Regions from separate parts of the Pseudarthrobacter sp. BRE9 genome, predicted to be linked through region 4. Evidence: riboswitches for the same ligand, from Rfam matches in the RefSeq annotation. Region 4 holds a riboswitch; each other region holds the start of a gene.
The links. A riboswitch is a leader RNA that binds a small molecule or an ion and turns the genes downstream of it on or off. The one in region 4 is predicted to bind S-adenosylmethionine.

Region 1 (5,448 bases), on a different contig from region 4:
AGTGCAAGACTAGGACCGACTCCGCCGCTCGCCGCGGCTCGTCCATCCAGGAGGAAATCCATGTCCTTTGTCCGCACCCTCGCACGGCCCATGCTCGCCTCCAGTTTCGTTCTTGCCGGACTGGATAAGCTCAGGAACGCCGACGACACCGCACAGCAGCTCTCACCGCTGCTGCGCAAGGCCGCAGCCTCGCTTCCCTTCCAGGCGAATGACAAGACACTCGCCCGTGTCATTGGCGGGACCCAGGTGGGGGCCGGCGTCCTGTTCGGGCTTGGCAAGTTCTCCCGGCTCTCCGCAGGCCTGTTGACGGTGATTTCGCTCCTCAACACCTTCGTTGAGTGGCGCAGTGCGGACATCAGCAGCAAGGAAGGGCGCGAAAACCGCCGGAACCAGCTGCTCAAGAACCTCTCGCTGGGCGGCGGCGCGCTGCTCGCTTCGGTGGACACCGCGGGCAAGCCCGGCCTGGCCTGGCGTGCCGAGCACCTGGCGGCCGATGCCCGCAGGAACGCCACGCACCTGGCCGCGGACGCCCGCAGGACCACCACCAAGAAGCTGAACAAGGCGGACAAGGCTGTACGCCGCGCCGTCGAACACGCCACGAAAGCATAACCACGAATGACCGCAGCAGCTGCCACCCGGGACGGTTCCGGAACACCTGTCCAGCACTGGGCCGCTCCTTTTGCGTCCCGGCCCGTTGATGCCACCGTGACGGTGCCCGGATCGAAATCCCTGACCAACAGGTACCTGGTCCTGGCAGCGCTCGCGGACGGCCCGTCCCGACTGCGGGCGCCCCTGCATTCCAGAGACTCCGCGCTCATGGTCGACGCACTCCGGCAGCTCGGTGCCGTCATCACCGAAGTGCCGGGGGACGGTGCCTTTGGGCCGGACCTGGAGGTGGTTCCGCTGCCGGCGGCAGCACCGGCTTCCCGGACCAGGATCGACTGCGGACTTGCCGGCACTGTCATGCGGTTTGTCCCGCCGCTGGCGGCGCTCCGCAACGGAGCCAGCGTGTTCGACGGCGACCCCCACGCCCGGAAGCGCCCCATGGGAACCATCATCGAGGCTCTCAAGGCCCTGGGCGTGGCCGTTTCCGCTGAAGACGGCAGCGCGCCGTCGTCGCTCCCCTTCGTGGTGGAAGGCAGCGGCGCAGTCCGCGGCGGCCACCTGGTGATCGACGCGAGCGCCTCCTCACAGTTCGTTTCCGCCCTCCTCCTGGTGGGGGCAAGGTTCGACGAGGGCCTGCACCTGGAACACGTAGGCAAGCCGGTACCCAGCCTGGACCACATCAACATGACGGTGGCCGTCCTGCGCGGTGCCGGCGTATCAGTGGACGACTCCGTCCCCAACCATTGGGTGGTGGCGCCGGGACCCATCCGCGCCTTCGACCAGCGGATCGAACAGGACCTTTCCAACGCCGGGCCATTCCTGGCGGCGGCGCTGGCCTCGCGGGGCACGGTGCGGATTCCCAACTGGCCGGCTGCAACCCAGCAGGTGGGGGACCTGTGGCGCGGAATCCTGGCCAGCATGGGCGCCACTGTCACCTTGGCCGACGGCGTCCTGACCGTCACCGGCGGCCCGGAGATCAAGGGTGGCGACTTCGCAGACACCAGCGAACTGGCTCCAACGGTCGCAGCCCTGTGTGCCCTGGCATCGGGACCTTCGCAGCTCAGCGGAATCGCCCACCTGAGGGGACACGAGACGGACAGGCTCGCAGCCCTGGTGGCGGAGATCAACCGGCTCGGCGGCGACGCCGAGGAAACCAGCGACGGCCTGGTGATCCGGCCCGCCCCGCTGCACGCCGGCGTCGTCCACAGCTACGCGGACCACCGCATGGCCACGGCCGGCGCAATCCTGGGCCTCGCCGTCGAGGGCGTCCAGGTGGAGGATATCGCGACCACCGCCAAGACCATGCCGGATTTCCCCCAGCTGTGGGCCGGCATGCTGGCCCAGGGAACCGGGTCCGCAGTTGGACCGGAAGGGCGCGGCAGTGGCGCGAAGCACTGATTCCTGGGACGAATCGGACGTTCGGATCCGTCCCAGCAAGAAGGGCTCCCGGCCGCGCACCAAGGACCGCCCCAGCCACGACGACGCCGTGACCGGACGGATCATCACCGTGGACCGCGGCCGGTACACCGCCGTGGTGGACGAGGACTCGGACAACGAGCGCGTTGTCATCGCGGCGCGTGCCCGCGAACTTCGACGCTCGCCCGTGGTTGCCGGCGATTTCGTCTCACTGGTGGGGGACGTATCCGGCGCACCGGACACTCTGGCCCGGCTGGTGAAGATCCAGGACCGCCGCACCCTCCTGCGCCGCAGCGCGGACGATACCGACCCCATTGAGCGCGCGGTGGTGGCGAATGCCGACCAGCTGGTGATCGTCGTGGCGGCCGCCAATCCAGAACCCCGGACTGGGTTCATCGATCGCGCGCTCGTGGCCGCCTACGACGCCGGGATCGAGCCCATCCTGCTGGTCACCAAAGCCGACGTCAAAGACCCCGCGGAACTGCTGTCCAACTACACGCACCTGGACTTCCCGGTGATCATCAGCCGGACCGCGGATTCGCAGGCATCGGGAATCGACGCCCGCTCCGATGACGGCCTGTCCGCGCGGCTGGACAGGGCGGCAGTGGCTGCCCTCCGGGACCACCTTGACGGCAAGGTCACCGTGATGCTCGGGCACTCCGGCGTCGGAAAGTCCACCATGGTGAACGCGCTGACCGGCGCGGAACGGGCCACCGGCGGAGTGAATGCCGTGACCGGCCGCGGCCGCCACACGTCGTCCTCTGCCCTTGCCTTGCGGCTGGCGGACGCCCCGCCGGGCAGCTGGATCATCGATACGCCAGGTATCCGTTCCTTTGGCCTGGCGCACGTGGATCCGGACCGGATCCTGCGCTCCTTCCCTGACCTCTCCCCCGGCATCGAGAACTGCGAACGGGGCTGCAAGCACACTGCGACCGCGGTCAATTGCGGCCTTGACGACTGGGTGGCGGGCGGACATGCAGGCCCCACCGGCCCGGCCCGGCTGTCGTCCCTGCGGCGGCTCCTGGGCGCGGATCCGAGGATGGAAGCGCAGGAAACCAAGGAGCTCGGCAGCGTCAACTGACGCGTTCTCCCGGCAGAACCGTCCGCAGACGGTAGTTTGGAACCATGATCCAACCCGCTTCGAGCTACAACGATGACCTGCGCCTGGCCCATGTCCTGGCCGACTCCGTGGATGACCAGACCATGAGCCGCTTCAAGGCCCTGGACCTCCACGTTGAGACCAAGCCGGACCTGACGCCGGTCACCGACGCGGACAAGGCCGCCGAGGAAGCCATCCGCGGCCAGCTCTCCCGTTCGCGCCCCCGCGATGCCGTCCTGGGCGAGGAATTCGGCAGCACCGGCCACGGTTCGCGGCGCTGGATCATCGATCCCATCGACGGGACCAAGAACTTTGTCCGCGGCGTCCCGGTATGGGCCACCCTGATCGCCCTCGTGGACGAGGGTGAGCCCGTGGTGGGCGTGGTCAGCGCCCCGGCCCTTGGCAAGCGCTGGTGGGCGGCGAAAGGCATGGGAGCCTACATGGGCAGGTCCCTGGCCGCCGCCACCCGGCTCCGCGTCTCCAACGTGGCAAAGCTGTCCGATGCCTCCCTCTCCTACTCCAGCCTGGGCGGGTGGAAGGAACGCGGAAACCTGGACGAGTTCCTGGGACTGACCGAGGACGTGTGGCGGACCCGGGCGTACGGCGATTTCTGGTCGTACTGCATGGTGGCCGAGGGTTCGGTGGACATTGCCTGCGAACCGGAGCTCAATCTCTACGACATGGCTGCCCTGGTGCCAATCGTCGTGGAGGCCGGCGGCCGGTTCACCTCGCTGGAAGGAGAGGACGGCCCGTTCGGCGGAAACGCCCTGGCCACGAACTCAATCCTGCATTCGGAGGTTCTTCACCGCCTCAACCCGTACCTGGATGATCTGCTGTAACTGACGCGCCTTCCAGGAAAAATCGAATAATGCGACGCCGGACACCCTCCTGTGGAGGTGTCCGGCGTCGTTTATTCGGCGCCGCGTAACAAAGCACTTAATAATCGCCGCGGCTTCAATCCTGGCCGCCCCATGTCCTACGCTTTTAGGCAGGTCACGAGTGCCAGCGCAAAACCCCGGTTTGCTGGCCGGCAACCCTCCATTCGCGGTGGGGTGCCCCGGGTGACGACCAGGCCGGTCCGGAGCGGATGCGGCAAGCGCGGATTCCCCCATGGCGGAGTCCTGTCATCAAGTGAGGTCTCTGTGACAACTGCCACCGTCTCCCCCAAGCCCGTTATTGCCGAAGCTGCTGTTCCCGACGAACGCCGTGCCGCTGCCGGCCGTCCGCTCGCTGCCGTCACCGGCGCCGAAATCCAGGCACCCCTGATTTCGGGCGGCCACGTGCGGTACGCCAACCTCGATTACGGCGCCTCCGCCCCAGCGCTGTCCGTGGTCTCCGCCTACCTGAACGAGATCCTCCCCTACTACGCGAGCGTCCACCGCGGAGCAGGGTACGCCTCCCAGATCAGCACCTCGGTGTACGAGAACGCGCGCAGCATCGTCAGGGACTTCGTGGGCGGCCGCGCGGATGATTCGGTCATCTTCACCCGCAACACCACGGATTCCCTGAACCTGCTGGCCGGTTGCCTGCCGGTAACCGATGGCCGCCACGACGGCGAAGTGCTCTACCTGGACATCGAACACCATGCCAACCTGCTGCCGTGGCAGGGCGTCCCGCACCGCAGCATCGTCGCCGCCGACACCATCACCGGCACCCTCGAGGCTCTTCGGGCCGAACTTGCACAGGGCGGTGTCAGCCTGCTCGCGGTCACGGGTGCCTCCAACGTCACCGGCGAGATCCTGCCCATCCGGGCCCTGGCCGCGCTGGCCCATGAACATGGCGCACGGATCGTGGTGGATGCCGCCCAGCTCGCCCCGCACCGCCGCGTGGACATCAGCGCCGACGGCGTCGACTATCTCGCCTTCTCCGGCCACAAGCTGTACGCGCCCTTCGGTGCCGGCGTCCTAGTGGGGCGACCGGACTGGCTGGACGCGGGCGTCCCGCACCTCGCCGGCGGCGGTGCGGTCAAGGAAGCCAGGCTCGACGGCGTCAGCTGGGCCACCGGCCCGGCCCGCCATGAGGGGGGCTCGCCGAACGTCCTGGGAGCCGCCACCCTGGCCCGCGCCACCCAGGTCATTGCCGGACTGGACCCGGAACGCTGGCACGCCCACGAGTCCGCCATCCGTTCCTTCCTGGTGGATGGCCTGCAGGAGATCGACGGCGTCACCGTCCACCAGATCTTCAAGGACACCAACCCCGAAACGGACACCATCGGGGTGGTCAACTTCTCCGTCGAGGGATACGACGCAGGACTGGTGGCGGCATACCTCTCCGCAGAGCATGGCGTGGGCCTGCGCGACGGGCGCTTCTGCGCCCATCCCCTGCTC
Region 2 (5,448 bases), on a different contig from region 4:
GTCCAGTCGTTCGGCAGTTCCATCAGCCCGGATCCAGAAACTGAGGGCAAGATGGGAACATGCTGGTTCCCTCCCGCCGTCGACTGCGGCTCGAAGTCTGGATCGTCCTGGGCCTGTCCCTGGGCCAGTCGGCTGTCTACTCCGTGGTGCAACTGCTGGACAAGATGACCCGCGCCCCGCTGGCCGAGGGCACGTCCACCCTCAACCGCTCACAGAGCACCCGCGAATACTTCGACCTCACCTATCAGCTGCTGGACATTATCTTTGCCCTGGTGCCGGTGCTGCTGGTTCTGTACTTCCTGACGGACCAACGCTTCCTGACGGACCAGCGCCAGGCAGGACCGGGTGACGCCGGCAACTCCCGCTCTGCATTCCAGAAACTCGGATTCAATTTCGCCCGGCCCGGCAAGGACCTGCTGCAGGGCATCGGACTGGCTGCGCTGATCGGCATACCCTCGCTGGGGCTTTATGCGGCCGGCCGGGCCCTCGGAATCACCACCGCCATTATCCCCAGTGCCCTGGATGCTTATTGGTGGACCGTGCCTGTCCTCATCCTGTCCGCCATCCGGCACGCCGTGCTTGAGGAAGTCATTGTGGTGGGCTATCTCCTGGACCGCTTTGGCAAGTTCGGCTGGAGCACGCCGCTGGCCATTGCGGCGAGCTCTGTGCTGCGCGGCAGCTACCACCTGTACCAGGGCTTCGGTCCCTTCATTGGCAATGCGGTGATGGGCGTGGTGTTCGCCTGGCTGTACACCCGAACCCGCCGGGTCATGCCACTGGTCATCGCCCACGCCCTGCTGGACATCGTGGCCTTCGTCGGATTCAGCCTGTTCGGCAAAGCCGTGGGGCTGGGCTAGGGCCGGTCCGGGACATCAGCCGGGGGTGGGAATCGGCTGGCTTCGAAGCGACCTGTTCACGCTGATTGCCTGTTGACCATCAGATCGCTTTCATGGATCGTGTGCACCATGAGGCTGGGGTCGCGGTTGACACTATGGTCGCTGCTGGCGGCTACGGTGCTGGCCGGACTTCTGGTTCTTGGGCGGTTATGGAGCGTCCATCAGCAAACATCGGACTGGGCTCTCTGGCCCAGGGAAATTCCTTCACGAGTGCAGTTCGCCGGCCGTGACTATGACTGTGGTCCGACTCCAGCGATTGCGCACCGCGATTTGAGCGGAATGAGCCAACAAGGCACGACAGCGGGTGGAGCCGCGATCCTTGCAGAACCTCCTTCGGGTGAAGCCAGGGCGTTCATCGTCGTGCTAACAGCCGAAGGAGCGTTTGGTTGCGGCCTGCTGGGCGGCCCTTGATTTTCCAGTGACCCCTTCCTAGGCCAGGGGCCGTCGCCTGACCGAGCCATCCCGCACTAAGGCCTGAGCCAGCGTCGGATTGATGCTGTCACATCAGCGACAGCAGCAACTGCCAGTCCGCCTGCGGGTCAGGCGGCAACACAAAGGGCATCGCGTAAAAGTCGTCCCATAGGGCATCGGTAGCACAAAGATCATCCGTCTCCAGCAGGTTCTCGCCGTCAGGTTCCTCATGTTCAGGTGCCTCCAGCAGCCACATTGGCGCCTCAGCAAGTAGCGGTTGGCAGGGTAAATCCTCCGCTGGTCCTGCGACATTCCGCCCTCCGGCATGCCCTGAGACTGCGGCAACCGATGGCGCTGTGACATTTGGTGCGGCAGTCGCCTCCGGTGCAACGGTGGATAGATTCGACGGCAAAATGCCCGGGGGCCAGTGGGTTGGTTCGGGGTCGTGATGTTCTGGTTTGTAGTGGCGGCCGGTCGGGGAAGTCCAGCCGGGCGGTCCGTTTTCCGTTGCCTTATCGGGTATCCATGGCCTGGCGTGTTTGAGCCGGTGGTGTTTGGGGCAGAGTTGTCCGAGGTTGCCGGCGCCTGTGGTGCCGCCGTGGTCCCAGGCGGTGAGGTGGTCGGTTTCGTTGTCGGAGGTGTGGTTGTTGCAGCCGGGGAAGGTGCATTTTCCGTCCCGCATCCGGATCCATTGCTTGATGGTCTCGGGGAGCCGGTAGCGTTTGCGGCCAATCTCCAACGGGGCGCCGTCGCGGGGGTCGACCAGGACCCGGTAGAACGACTCCGCCCCGTCCGCGACGAGTTTGCGGGCCATCGACGCCGGGATCGGGCCGTGACCGTCCAGTTCTGCGGGTTCGTCCGTGATGCCGAGGAGGGAGAAGACCGGGACCATGACCAGCACGTCGGCACGCGGGGTGGGGACTCGTCCAATATCACTATTGCTCCACGCAGCGCTCCCGGTACCGGAAACGCTGCCTGCACCCGTTCCCGCAGCATCACCAGTCGTCCCGGCCGCCCCACCCGCAGCGGCCTCACGCGCAGACGTTCCGGTTCCGAGGAGGAGTGATGCTGCGATGTCGGGGCGGAGTTGGGTGAGGGTGCGGGGCTCATCGGGGCCTTGGAGGCCGCGGGCGGTGGCGGTGGTGCGGTTCCAGATGGCGCAGGCGGTGTCGCCGGGGAGGTGGAGGGAGATCCAGGCCATGCCGTCGCGGTCCGGGGTGTATTCCATCCGCCGGTCCACGACGCCTTTGGCGTGGCGCTTTCCCAGTGTTTCGGGGTGGTGGCGTTCCCGCCAGCCGCGGACCTTGGTGCGGAACCGGGAGGGAACGAGTTCACCGGGGGCGGCGCCGCGGGCCGGGTTGGGGGCATCCGGGTCGAAAAAGTGGGCTACTAACGCGGCGGCACCGTCCGGGGTGAGGCCTTCGGTTTCGTCGGCAACAATCCGGGCGTGCTGCCAGGACAGGTCCCCGGCGGCCAAAGCCTCCAGGACCTGCGGCAGGGCGCACACCCGCCGGGACTGCTCCACGAACGACCCGGCAGCAGCTGAGCTGATGGTCAGGACCCCGGCGATTTCCTCCACCACTGACAGCTCCGCGAACGTCCCCTCGTGTACGGGCGCGTCCGGAGCAAGCAGTGCCTGCTGGAACCCGACGCACTCGGCAGCGTCCTGGGCTTCCACGGCCGCCAGCTGTGCCCTCAAACGGGACGAGACTTCCAGCCGGGTCAACCGGAGTTCATACCGCCGCTGCAACACATCCACATCAGCCCCAACACCAACGCCGGCAGCCATGAAAGTATCCTCAGCAGCAAGCGAATCGAGGGCGGCAACGGAGGCATGAACCCCCTCCAAAGCCACACCAACACCGCTGCTGATTCCCATGGAAACATCATCCAACGAGGCACTGACAATCAAAGTTTTGCAGAACCCCGGCCGCGGAAGGAGTCAGTTAAAAGAATTCGGCCGCCATCAGGTGGTGACGCCGTTGTCACCACCTGATGGCGGCCGAAGCAGGTCCGGGCACCGGCCCGGCGAACCCAACTCCCGGACGTGCCGGGAAAAGGGGAGGAGCGTCAGATGGTGACGGCTCCGTTGGCGGTTTCGAACGTGACCGACAGGATGCCCGGTGTTCCGTGCGGGGCGACCCATTCAACCGCAACGTCCTCAAGCGGCTTCTCCACCGGCTCACCCAGCCACTCGGTCACGCGCGAGGCGGAGCCGGCGATGGTCAGGCAGCTCATCTTAAGGTTGCTGGGGTAGGCGTTGGACGGGTGCAGCGACGGGTCACCTTCCCATTTGAGCATGTACGGAACCTGGGGATCGGCGATAAGGCCAAGGATGCCAATTTGCTTCCAGACCAGTTCCCGGCCGTCCGGGAACTTGCGGTTGCCGTTCACGGCAGCGCGGCCAAGGCGTGCCTCGAAGGGGGCGAGGTCGTCCACTTCGACGCACCAGCCCATCCAACCCCCACCGGCTGCGGAACGGGCACGCACGGCCTGTCCGAACGGTGCCTTGTCCGATGCCGGGTGGTCCAGGACCTCCACGACTTCCAAGTACTTGTGCCCGGCGAGCGGGATGATCATATTCCGGGTTCCGAACCGGGGGTGGACCCCGCCCTTCACTGCCTCAACGCCGAGGGCAGATGAAATACGTTCGGTAGTGGCCGCGAGGCCATCAGTTTCACAGGCGTAAGAGACGTGATCCATGCGCATGGCAACATCTTGGCACTTTGTGATCCGGCTCTCAGCTAAGGGTACCCTTACTGGAAACCTGGCCCGTAAAAAGGGCTGGAAACGCACGCAATGGGGACGGCAGCGGCGGCCCCGGATGAGCGTCGGGCGGCCACCCGTGGCACCCCGAAGGCGCTGGAAGACCTTGTTCGTCACAATGCTGTCCGAGGTGAGCACCGGTTCCTAGACTGGGCGCAGGTCATGAGCGCCAGCGTCAAGCCCCGGCTCGCTGGCCGGCAACCCTCCATCCGCGGTGGGGTGCCCCGGGTGAGGACCTGGCTGTCCGGCAAGAGCCGGAAAGCAAGCGCGGCCCGTACTGCTCCACGCATGCCGGGCCCATGTCAAAGGAGATTTGGATGTCCAACGGATGGTCCTTCGAAACCCGCCAGATCCATGCAGGCCAGGAAGTGGACAGTGCCACAGGAGCCCGTGCACTGCCGATTTACCAGACCACGTCCTTCGTGTTCCCCAGCGCCGAAAGCGCAGCCAACCGTTTTGCCCTGGCCGAACTTGCGCCGATCTACACCAGGATCGGCAACCCGACCCAGGACGCGGTCGAACAGCGGATCGCCAGCCTTGAGGGAGGCCTGGCCGCACTGTTGCTGAGCTCCGGGCAGGCCGCCGAGACCTTCGCGGTCCTGAACATTGCGGAGGCCGGGGACCACATTGTGGCCAGCCCCAGCCTTTACGGCGGAACCTACAACCTCTTCGCGCACACACTGAAGAAGTTCGGCATATCGGTCACCTTCGTGGACGATCCCGACAACCTGGACCAGTGGCGCAACGCCGTCCAGCCGAACACCAAGCTCTTCTTCGGTGAAGTGGTGTCCAATCCCCGCCAGGACGTCCTGGATATTGAGGGGATCTCCGAGGTGGCCCACCGGGCAGGCGTGCCACTGATCGTGGACAACACCCTGTCCACTCCCTACCTGATCCGCCCGTTGGAGTGGGGCGCTGACATTGTGATCCACTCGGCCACCAAATACCTGGGCGGCCACGGTGCGGCCATCGCCGGCGTCATCGTGGACTCCGGCAAATTCGACTTCGGTAAAGACCCGGAAAAGTTCCCCGGCTTCAACACCCCGGACCCCACGTACAACGGCCTGGTCTATGCCCGCGACCTTGGTGCCGATGGTGCGCTGGGCGCCAACCTCTCCTACATCCTCAAAGCCCGCGTCCAGCTGCTGCGCGACCTCGGCTCAGCCGTGTCCCCCTTCAACGCGTTCTTGATCTCCCAGGGACTGGAAACGCTGAGCCTGCGCGTGGAACGCCATGTCGCCAACGCCACGGAAGTGGCTCGCTGGCTGGAAGGAAGGGACGACGTCGAATCCGTCGCCTACGCGGGGCTGCCGTCCAGCCCCTGGTACGAACGTGGCCGCAAGTACGGGCCCAAGGGGACAGGCGCCGTCGTGGC
Region 3 (5,448 bases), on a different contig from region 4:
CGCCCGTGCCGCAGCATTTTTCATGCCCGCATTGGTGTGGAAGCGCCGGGGCTAGGTAGGGATGATCCGGAACAGGAACCTGGTGCGGACCATCACCCAGAGCAGGGCCAGGACCACGGCGTAGGCCGCGGTGTTGAGGAAGATGCTTTGCTGCTGCAGCGCCGGAATATTGGCCACGACGGCGATCAGGACCACGTGCATGATGAACACGTAGAGCGTTGCCCTGCCTAGCGGGACCAGGAACCATCCCAGTGCCCGCTCCACCGGCTTCCAGTAGGTACTGAGGAACGCGTAGGCAGCCACCACCAGGGCCAGGACGTTGAGCAGTCGCCCCGGGGCAAGATATGTCCGGCCGAAGAATGCGTCATACATGGCCCGGTAGGACGCATCCGGCAGAAGCGCCAGGCGGACGTCATAGTTGTTGGCCAGGTACGGGTTGCCCCAGGACAGGAAAGCCAGCGCGAAGGCGGCGGTAGTGCAGGCAACCACCACCCAAGTGTGCGCGGACAGCCACTCCGTGATGCTGCGCCGGTAGTAACCCGCAACCAGCCCGAGCACGAACAGCACCTGCCACACCAGCAACGGGAAGGAATCCTCGAACTGCGATGGCATGATCCGGAACCTGGTCACGGTCCCGACTGCGTACACGAGGAGCGTCGCAACCAGCACCCAGATGGCCTTGCCGCGGTTCAACGCCGCGAGGATCAGCGGGCTGGCCAGCAAAAGCACCACATAGAGTCCCATGACATTGAACTGCCAGGGCCCGAACTGCAGCAGCACGATGGCCGGCAGCACCTGGGGTGGGACGGGGAACTGGAACAGCGATGACATGCCCGCGTACAGGTCGTAGCTCCGGCCGGCTCCAGTATGCCCGGCGCCGCCGGTTCCCTGGTCCACGAAGGTGGTCAGGGCCTCGGTGTTGAAGAACGGGAGCAGGGACAGGAGGAAGACGCCGATCAGCACGGCCAGTGCCGTCAGGTAGAGCTTGCCTGCGCGGCGGGTGGTCAGGTCCACCACCCGGCCGAAGTCCTCCTTGGCCTTGGGCCCGTAGACCATGCCCACCACCAGGCCGGAGAACAGGACGAACAGTTCGGCGCCGGACACGAAGCCCACAGCCTCCTGCGTGAGCAGCTGGAACAGCGAGGCCATGCCCAGGTGGTTCACCACCACGAAGACGATGGCCATTCCGCGCAGCAGATCCACGCGGGAATCCCGGGTGGAGGGATCCTGGTAGCTCCACCCCGTGGCGGCGCTGTACCGGCGGGGAATCTGCCACAGGGCCACAAGCAGGATGACCATGGCCGCAGCAACAGTCCACGGCGCAACCCCGGAGAGGGTGTTGGCCCGGACGTACGGGCTGGCGGAGCCCACGTCGGTGACGGGGCCGGTGACAAGCGGCGATGCCTTCAGCCTGTCCAGGGCCGCTTTGGCAACATCCGGTTTTCCAGTGAGCAACCAGCTGATGCTTGCCACTCCGGTATCCCTGGTGCTGGTGCGCTCGTCCCAGACCACCGCGGCCGTCCGGTCGAATGCGGGGGAAGTGGCAGTTGCCACCGCCTGGTCCCACCACCCCACCTTGATGTCCGCCTCGGAGGCGCCCCCGGACGCAGGGCTGTAGAAAGCCGAGGTCTGGAGGAGGAAAGGCTTCCGGTGCCCCTCGGAGTAGGTGCCGTAGAAGTTTTCGCTGCCCGAGGCCGTCAGCATTTCCTGGAGCTCACCGGGCCGCGGCAGGGTGTTGACGGCGGCGCCACCGGCGGTGTCATCGTGATAGGCAGTCAGCGCCACCCAGTCCACGGCGTCGTCGCCCGGGTAGTACGGGGCGTACGCGCTGTCGCTTCCGTTCCAGGCCCCGTCGCCGTTCGTGTCCAGGAGCGAAAAGCCTTCGCTTCCGGGCTGCGGCGCATCCCGGTTGCGGTCAAAGGGGTAGTCCTTGCCCAGGTAAGGGGCCCACACCATGGCGGCCCGGCCGCCGTCGTACTTCTTGAACGCTGCCGCAACCGATTGGAAGGCCTGACGGTACGAGGCAGGCTGTTGGCCCCATGCCACCCAGCTTGCGTTCATGTCCGGCGCGAACCGGATCAGCAGCTGCCCCTTGAACCCGGAGGTAAGGTCCCGCACCTGTGTTGCGAAGGCTTCTGCCTCCGGGGCGCCGAGCTGGGCCAGGGGCACGGATGGCTTCACCGTGAGCAGGGCGTGGGTGCCTTCGGCAGCGGCCTGCTGAAGGAAGCCGCCGATGTCATTCCGTTCCGAATCCCGGTAGGGCATGGTGATGTCGTGGCCGAACACGGCCGGGCCGGCGCCAAGCCGGCCGCTGAAGCCTGCGGCGGTGTCCTCGCCCCACTCGAGCACCGCACCCAGCCAGGGCTTTCCCTTCTCCGGTGGAGCCTCCGCCGCATGCGCCGGACCAGCGGCCGCCAGGGCCAGGAGCGCGATGAGGGCCGCGGCCAGAAACGCGCGGATGGACCGTAGACGGTTCCGGCGGGTTGCGGCGTGGTGGTGCGATGTGACTGCCCGCATGCTGACAAGACCCCCGGTACTCATTGCCCTGATGGCGCCGACGGCGCCCCGGTAAGAACTGTATCGGCCCGGCGGCCGCTGACCACGCGTGGCGGGCCGCCCACCTGCGGTGATGTCCGCCGTCGTACCTTTCTTCGACGCGGCGCCTTCCTTCACCACGGCTCAATTACGGAACATGACGACGGCGGCGGTGCGGCCCGGCGCGGCAGGTGTTACGTTTTTGGGGAGTAATGAGTACCGGTGTGAAGCCCTGACTGGCCGGTCGGCAACCCTCCCTTTCGCGGCGGGGTGCCTCAGGTGAATACTCGGCATATCGACCGATTCGAGCTGCAAGCGTGAAAGAAGGAGATCCGTCGTGTCTGACGCACCTGCCCCTGACGAAAAATTGTCCTACCGCCTGATTACGGGCCCGGACGACCGCGCATTCTGCGAGCGGATCTCGGCTGCGCTGGCGGAGGGCTATGTGCTGCACGGCAGCCCGGCGGCCACCTTCAACGGCACCAGCGTGATTGTGGCGCAGGCATTGGTCCTTCCGGCCGCGATCGCCTCGGCTGACGCAGCGGTAGCGTCTGCGGTGGACGAGCTGGACGCCGAGTTTGAGGGCGAGTTCGACGGCGAGGGCCACGCATGAGCTACGCAGGAGACCTCACGCCCCAGGAAGCCTGGGAGAAGCTGCAGCAGGGCGCCATCCTGGTAGACGTCCGGACCGAGGGCGAATGGGCCCACATCGGCATGCCGGACACCAGGGCCACGGACAACGACCCACTCTTCATCCAGTGGACCTTCCCTGGCGGCATCCCCAACCCGGACTTCCTGAAGGACCTCAGGGAGCAGGCGCCGGAGGACCCCTCCGCCGAACTGGTGTTCCTGTGCCGGTCGGGCCACCGTTCGGTTGCGGCTGCCACCGCCGCCACGCAGGCCGGCTTCACGTCCTACAACGTGCTGGAGGGCTTTGAAGGCGAACCGGACCGCTACGGCGAACGCACCGTCAATGGCTGGAAGAACCGTGGCCTGCCCACCAACCTCGGAAAGAACTAAGTGACTTTCAACCAAGACGCCCCCGGCTGGAACCCCGACACCCAGGCTGTCCGCGGCGGCCTGGACCGCACCAACTTCCAGGAAACGTCCGAGGCCGTCTTCCTGAACTCCGGCTTCGTCTACGAATCCGCCGCAGCGGCTGAACGCGCCTTCACCGGCGAAGACGAGCGCTTTGTGTACTCCCGCTACGGCAACCCGTCCGTGGCCACGTTCCAGGAGCGGCTCAGGCTGCTGGAAGGCACCGAAGCGTGCTTCGCGACGGCGTCGGGCATGTCCGCGGTGTTCACCGCGCTGGGTGCCTTGCTGGCTGCCGGCGACCGGGTGGTGGCCGCCCGTTCGCTGTTCGGTTCGTGCTTTGTGATCCTCAACGAGATCCTGCCGCGGTGGGGCGTGGAAACGGTCTTCGTGGATGGCCCGGACCTGGACCAGTGGCGCGAAGCCCTCTCGAAACCCACCGCCGCCGTCTTCTTCGAGTCCCCGTCCAACCCGATGCAGGAGATCGTGGACATCGCGGCGGTCAGCGAGCTGGCGCATGCCGCCGGAGCCAAGGTTGTGGCCGACAATGTCTTTGCCACTCCCCTGCTGCAGCGCTGCGGGGACTTGGGCGCGGACGTCATTGTCTACTCCGGCACCAAGCACATCGACGGGCAGGGCCGCGTGATGGGCGGGGCCATCCTGGGCACCAAGGAGTTCATTGACGGCCCCGTGAAGCAGCTGATGCGCCATACCGGGCCCGCACTTTCCGCCTTCAACGCCTGGGTCCTGACCAAGGGCCTGGAGACCATGAGCCTGCGCGTGCAGCATTCCTCAGCTACCGCGCTGCGGCTCGCGGAGTGGCTGGAGGAACAGCCTGCCGTGAGTTGGGTGAAGTATCCGCTGCTCAAGTCCCACCCGCAGTACGGGCTGGCCGCAAGGCAGATGAGTGCCGGCGGTACTGTCCTCACGCTTGAGCTCGCCCCCTCCGGTGGGCGCTCCGGCAAGGAAGCGGCGTTCGCACTGCTGGACGGGCTGCGTATCATCGACATCTCCAACAACCTGGGCGATTCCAAATCCCTGATCACGCACCCCGCCACCACCACGCACCGCGCCATGGGCCCGGAGGGGCGTGCCGCCATCGGCCTCACTGACGGTGTGGTGCGGCTTTCCGTGGGGCTTGAGGATGTTGACGACCTGATCCGCGACCTGGAACAGGCCCTGAAGCAGATCTAGGCGACGCGCTTCGTCATTTTCGAGGCGCAAATTCCCTGGCGCCCATGAAATACAGGCTGCGAAGAGGAATGTGCGCGTCGAGAATGGATTTGCGTCGAGAATGGATGTGCGCGTCGCCCGTCAGGACTGGCGGACCCGCAGTAATTCGGGCGTGGCCTCCACGTCCGCAAGATCCAGGGCATCCCTCATCGTCACGTGGACGGCCTGCCGGACCACGGCACCGAACCCCATGTCCTCCGGGGGCGGCCCGGCCAGGGCCTTGTCGCGGGCGCGGCGTTGTTCAGCGGCTCCTGTTCCGCGGGCGATGATGTCCTCCACACCCTGCCGTGCCAGCGCCAGTTCGCCCTGCTCGGCAAGGACTGGCGCCAGGTAATCCACCAGCGAGCGGACCACGTCGGCGGCCGGTGCGGGGCGGAAATTGCCGAAATCGAGGAGTTCACTGCTGAGTCCGGCGCTGCTGGCCTGCCAGGACGCCATCCGCAAGAGGACGGTGGGAACCGGCGCGGGATCCACGCCGTCGTGCCATTCCCTGCTGGCGGATTCGACCAGCGCCCGGACCAGCACGGCAATGAGCGCGGCGTCCTCGGCACGAAGGCACACATCCGCCACGCGGACCTCAACGGTGGGGTGGTTGCGCGAGAGCCGGGCATCGAAATACAGCATGCCTTCGTCGAGCATGACGCC
Region 4 (5,448 bases):
TGACCCTGCGCCGGTTCGGTGTGGACACCACGTTCGTCCCCGGCACCGACCCCGCTGACTACGCCGCGGCGGTCCGGGAGAACACGAAGGCGATCTTCGTGGAGGTGGTGGCCAACCCGTCGTCGGAGGTCCAGGACCTGGCGGCGCTGGCGAAGGTGGCGCACGACGCCGGAATCCCCCTGGTGGTCGACGCCACCTTGAGCACGCCGTACCTCGTGCGCCCGATCGAGCACGGCGCCGACATCGTGATCCACTCGGCCACAAAGTTCCTGGGCGGCCACGGCACCACCCTTGGCGGTGTGGTGGTGGAAAGCGGCCGGTTCGACTGGGGCAACGGCAAGTTCCCCACGATGACCGAGCCGGTGGCTTCCTACGGCAATGTCTCGTGGTGGGGCAACTTCGGCGAATATGGCTTCCTGACCAAGCTCCGCAGTGAACAGCTGCGGGACATTGGCCCGGCTCTTTCGCCGCAGTCGGCATTCCAGCTCCTTCAAGGAGTGGAAACCCTGCCCCAGCGGCTTGACGAGCACCTGAAGAACGCGCACGCCGTGGCCGAATGGCTGGAAAACGATGACCGGGTGGCGTACGTGAACTATTCAGGACTGCCCTCGCACCCGCACTTCGAACGGGCGCGGAAGTACCTGCCGCTGGGCCCCGGATCCGTCTTCTCCTTTGGGGTCAAGGGCGGGCGGGCCGCCGGCCAGAAGTTCATCGAGTCGCTGCAGCTGGCCTCGCACCTGGCAAACGTGGGTGACTCCCGGACCCTGGTGATCCATCCGGGCTCCACCACACACCAGCAGCTGAGCCCTGCCCAGCTCGAATCGGCAGGCGTGCCGGAAGACCTGGTCCGCATATCGGTGGGCCTTGAGGACATCGAGGACATCCTGTGGGACCTCGACCAGGCGCTGACCGAGGCGTCGAGCGTTGCGGCAGGGGCCGAACCAGACATTGAAGAACCTGCCGACGCCTGCACGATCGGAGCAAACGCATGAGCACCGCCGAACGTACCTGGTCCGGCCCGTCAGCACCGGAACGGCTGGCCCTGCTCCGGCAGGCGAAGTCGATTGCCATTGTTGGAGCTTCGGACAAACCGTCGCGGGCCAGCTACTTTGTGGCCACCTACCTGCTGTCCTCCACCCGGTACAAGGTGTACTTCGTCAACCCGGTGGTCAAGGAAATCCTGGGCCAGCCCACCTACGCCTCGCTGGCGGACCTGCCGGAAAGCCCCGACATCGTGGACGTGTTCCGCAAGCATGATGATCTTCCGGGCGTCCTGGACGAAGCAGTGGCCGCGGGCGCCAAGACGCTCTGGCTGCAGTTGGGGTCCTGGCATGAGGGCGTGGCCGCAGGCGCGGAAGCTGCCGGGCTCAATGTGGTGATGGACCGCTGCGTGAAGATCGAGCACGCCCGTTTCCACGGCGGCCTCCACCTGGCCGGGTTCGACACCGGGGTGATTTCCTCCAAACGGCAAGTCCTGTCCTGACTGTTTCCGCCTGCTCCGCCCGACGCTCCAGCCTTACCCGTTCCGGCCGGGCACTTCCCTGAACCTGTAGGGGCGACGTGCATCCCCGGACCAAGGCAGGCCGGCGGGCTGGTGTACCCGGACAGGCCCGCAGTTGCTCCATGGCACTGTTTCCGGGAGCCCTGCTTACCCTCGAGTAACTACCGCTGCCTGAACCGCCACGGCGCCCGGGAGACGGGCCGTGGCCGGGTCCGGCGTGCGCAGCCGACCGGGCGGAAAGACAAAAGAGCCGGTCTGGAACATGATGGGGGACAGGTTCCAGACCGGCACTTCATAGGGGTAATCGCTGGGCACCCCCACAGGGTTACGCGTTTTCAAAAACTTTTTTGGAAACGCCTTTCAGCGGCAATCAGCGGGCAACAGTCCTGGTCCACCGGGGCGGCGTCGACTGCCGGCGGGGTGCCTTCGCCAGCGCGAAGGAGTGCAGCCGGGCGGGCACGCGCTCGTCGCCGCAAACAGGTACGACGGCGGAGGGCGGCTCTGCTGGAAGGGCGGCGGCAGGGGCAACGGGCACGGCTGCGGGACGGGCTGCGGCCCCGGCGGGACAGAGGTCGGTGACCAGGCCGGTGCCGGCGCATTCACGCACTGCAGCGATTCCGGCCGCGAGGGCCTGCTTGTCCTGGTACGGCCCGGAGACCGCCACAACAGCGCCATCCGGGGCCAGGAGCCGGAACCGGAAGAACGAATCAGCGTCTATGAATGCTTCGAATTTTCCGGCCATGACGGTCCTTCCTTGGGCACCAGGGGGTACTACCGAGTTTCACCGGTGCGCCTGCAGCCCCACAAGGCCACCCGCGTTAAGCCTGTGTAAATTGCTTTCCACCCTGGGCAGGAACAGCCCATGACGCACAAACGGCAGGCCACCTGCAAAGGTGGCCTGCCGTCGTCGTAATTCTGCCCTGGGTGGGCGTGTCAGTCGTTGATGAGGTCGTTCACCACGATGGTCTGGTCCCGGTCCGGGCCCACGCCAATGGCGGAGAAGCGGGTTCCGGAGAGCTTCTCCAGCGCCAGCACGTAGTTCCGGGCGTTCTCGGGCAGGTCCGCCAGAGTGCGGGCGCCGGTGATGTCCTCGGTCCAGCCCTCAAAGTACTCGAAGATGGGCTTGGCATGGTGGAACTCGGTCTGCGTCATGGGCATCTCATCGTGCCGGACACCGTCCACGTCGTAAGCCACGCAGACGGGGATCTGCTCGATGCCGGTGAGCACGTCGAGCTTGGTGACGAAGTAGTCCGTGAAGCCGTTGACGCGGGACGCGTGGCGGGCCAGCACGGCGTCGTACCAGCCGCAGCGGCGCGGGCGGCCGGTGTTGACGCCAAATTCGCCGCCGGTCTTCTGCAGGTAGACGCCCATTTCGTCGAAGAGTTCGGTGGGGAACGGTCCGGCGCCAACGCGGGTGGTGTAGGCCTTGATGATGCCGATCGAGCGCGAAATGCGGGTGGGGCCGATGCCGGAGCCAACGGACGCACCACCGGCCGTGGGGTTGGAGGAGGTCACGAACGGGTAGGTGCCATGGTCCACGTCCAGGAACGTCGCCTGGCCACCTTCCATCAGGACCACCTTGCCCTCATCCAGCGCGGTGTTCAGGACCAGGGTGCTGTCGATCACCAGCGGGCGCAGCCGCTCGGCGAAGGACAGGAAGTACTCCACGATCTCGTCCACCACAACACTGCGGCGGTTGTAGACCTTGACCAGGAGTTCGTTCTTCTGGCGCAGCGAGCCTTCAACCTTCTGGCGGAGGATCGATTCGTCAAAGACGTCCTGGACGCGGATGCCCAGCCGGGCCACCTTGTCCATGTAGGCGGGGCCAATGCCGCGGCCGGTGGTGCCGATGGCGCGGCTGCCCAGGAAGCGTTCGGTCACTTTGTCCAGCACCTGGTGGTACGGGGCCACCAGGTGGGCGTTGGCGGAAACCCGCAGCTTTGAGGTGTCGGCGCCGCGGGCCTGGAGCCCGTCGATTTCCTGGAAGAGGGCCTCGAGGTTCACCACGCAGCCGTTGCCGATGATGGGAACAGCGTTGGGGCTGAGAATGCCTGCCGGCAGCAGCTTGAGTTCGTACTTTTCACCGCCTACGACGACGGTGTGCCCGGCGTTGTTGCCGCCGTTGGGCTTGACGACGTAGTCAACACGGCCGCCGAGCAGGTCGGTGGCCTTGCCTTTTCCTTCGTCGCCCCACTGGGCTCCTACGATCACAATTGCTGGCATGGGATCCTCCCCCATTCGTTCGGGCTGCCCGGGTCCTGCCACTGGTGGCGGGCCGTGCAGCGCCGTTCATGAGAATGCCCCGAATCGACCGGTCTTCGCTGGTCCGCGGGGCGGCACGGCGAAGCAAGAGTTCCGGGGCTCTTACCACCCAAGTTTAGCCGATGAGGCACTTTGTCCACTGTTGGGGCCCGCCGCGGTCCTGATGCAATGCAGACGGCCGACCTGCCATCCCATGCCGACATAAAGCGGCACAGATTTGCACGGCTCCACGCACGTCGATTTAGGTGAGAGTGAACCATCCGGAGCGGCCGAGAGACCTGGCTCGATGACGCCGCAGCAACCACGGTTCGGCAGGACACCTGCCGGCCGAAGGTGCTACTGCCAGGACCGATGGAAAGGAAGATTCCAGCATGTCCCTGAACACCGACCACATCCGCGTGACCCACGCCGGCTCATTGCCCCGAACCGCGGAGCTCATAGCAGCCAACGCCGCCAAGGAAGCCGGCGGCGTCACCCCGGAATTCCTGGAACTCCTCGAAGCTTCCGTGGTGGACGTGGTGCAGCGCCAGAAGGACCTTGGCATCGACATCCCCAATGACGGCGAGTACGGGCACACGATGTCCAGCTCGGTGGATTACGGCGCGTGGTGGAATTACTCCTTCGCCCGGCTGGGGGGATTGGAGCCCACCAGCGTGGACCGCTGGGCCGAGGCCGGGGTCCGCCGGTCATCGCCCGGCAACGTGGTCCTGACCTCCTTCCCGGACCGGCGGGACCGGCAGGCCTTCAACGAGGCCTACAACGATCCCGCCTCGGGCATCCTCACCCACCGCAAAAGCGTGGCCCAGCCCAAGATCGCCGGGCCGCTGACCTACACGGGCCACGACCTGGTGGCATCGGACATCAGGAACCTGAAATCCGGCCTCGCCGCCGCAGGCCTGTCGGACGGCTTCGTAGCGTCCCTGTCCCCTGGCTCATGCGCCCGGGTGGCCAATGAGTATTACACGTCGGACGAGGAACTTGTCTACGCCTGCGCCGACGTCATGCGGGAGGAATACAAGGCGATCATCGACGCCGGCCTCACAGTGCAGCTCGATGATCCGTCCCTGGCCGAAAGCTGGGACCAGATCAACCCCGAGCCGTCCCTGGCGGACTACCTGAAGTTCATCCAGCTGCGCGTGGAGGCCACCAACTGGGCCCTCCGGGACCTGCCGCAGGAACAGATCCGACTCCACGTCTGCTGGGGTTCCTGGCACGGCCCGCACACCACGGACATACCGTTCGCCGACATCATCGACTCGGTGCTCCAGGTCAACGCCGGAGCCTATTCCTTCGAGGCGGCGAATGTCCGGCACGAACACGAATGGCGGGTATGGGAGGACACCAAGCTCCCGGAGGGCAAGGTGATCATCCCGGGCGTGGTTTCGCATGCCACCAACGTGGTGGAGCACCCGGACCTGGTGGCGGACCGCATTGTCCGCTTTGCCGGCGTCGTGGGCCGGGAGAACGTCATCGCCTCCACTGACTGCGGCCTGGGCGGCAGGGTGCACCCGCAGATCGCCTGGGCCAAGCTGGAGTCGCTCGGTGAGGGTGCGCACCGCGCCTCCAAGCGCCTCTGGTAACCGCCCTCATTTCTGTCGAAACGAGACGCCGGTCCCGGCCCCATTTTTATTGGGTCCCGGGGACCGGCGTTTCGTTTCCCCGGGCTTGGTAAACTGGCAAAGGCC

Region 1: linked by a shared signal. The riboswitch ahead of Q9R31_RS00940 (aminotransferase class V-fold PLP-dependent enzyme) and the one ahead of Q9R31_RS16940 (cobalamin-independent methionine synthase II family protein) in region 4 are both predicted to bind S-adenosylmethionine.
Region 2: linked by a shared signal. The riboswitch ahead of Q9R31_RS12815 (bifunctional o-acetylhomoserine/o-acetylserine sulfhydrylase) and the one ahead of Q9R31_RS16940 (cobalamin-independent methionine synthase II family protein) in region 4 are both predicted to bind S-adenosylmethionine.
Region 3: linked by a shared signal. The riboswitch ahead of Q9R31_RS10655 (DUF1737 domain-containing protein) and the one ahead of Q9R31_RS16940 (cobalamin-independent methionine synthase II family protein) in region 4 are both predicted to bind S-adenosylmethionine.

Annotation. Positions count from the first base shown of each region.
Region 1 covers NZ_JAUZUY010000001.1:202,221-207,668, forward strand. Annotated here, with positions in the region: gene Q9R31_RS00920 (DoxX family protein) at 61-609, shown strand; gene aroA (3-phosphoshikimate 1-carboxyvinyltransferase) at 616-2,004, shown strand; gene Q9R31_RS00930 (ribosome small subunit-dependent GTPase A) at 1,988-3,103, shown strand; gene hisN (histidinol-phosphatase) at 3,148-3,960, shown strand; SAM riboswitch class IV at 4,113-4,226, shown strand; gene Q9R31_RS00940 (aminotransferase class V-fold PLP-dependent enzyme) at 4,264-5,448, shown strand, end outside.
Region 2 covers NZ_JAUZUY010000006.1:92,047-97,494, reverse strand. Annotated here, with positions in the region: gene Q9R31_RS12830 (CPBP family intramembrane glutamic endopeptidase) at 60-857, shown strand; gene Q9R31_RS12825 (DUF222 domain-containing protein) at 1,396-3,186, opposite strand; gene Q9R31_RS12820 (VOC family protein) at 3,378-4,016, opposite strand; SAM riboswitch class IV at 4,232-4,347, shown strand; gene Q9R31_RS12815 (bifunctional o-acetylhomoserine/o-acetylserine sulfhydrylase) at 4,391-5,448, shown strand, end outside.
Region 3 covers NZ_JAUZUY010000004.1:189,270-194,717, forward strand. Annotated here, with positions in the region: gene opgC (OpgC domain-containing protein) at 52-2,517, opposite strand; SAM riboswitch class IV at 2,744-2,859, shown strand; gene Q9R31_RS10655 (DUF1737 domain-containing protein) at 2,873-3,148, shown strand; gene Q9R31_RS10660 (rhodanese-like domain-containing protein) at 3,145-3,555, shown strand; gene Q9R31_RS10665 (O-succinylhomoserine sulfhydrylase) at 3,556-4,764, shown strand; gene Q9R31_RS10670 (glutamate--cysteine ligase) at 4,885-5,448, opposite strand, start outside.
Region 4 covers NZ_JAUZUY010000010.1:94,571-100,018, forward strand. Annotated here, with positions in the region: gene Q9R31_RS16920 (O-acetylhomoserine aminocarboxypropyltransferase/cysteine synthase family protein) at 1-992, shown strand, start outside; gene Q9R31_RS16925 (CoA-binding protein) at 989-1,483, shown strand; gene Q9R31_RS16930 (YegP family protein) at 1,872-2,243, opposite strand; gene Q9R31_RS16935 (adenylosuccinate synthase) at 2,435-3,724, opposite strand; SAM riboswitch class I at 4,017-4,121, shown strand; gene Q9R31_RS16940 (cobalamin-independent methionine synthase II family protein) at 4,135-5,343, shown strand.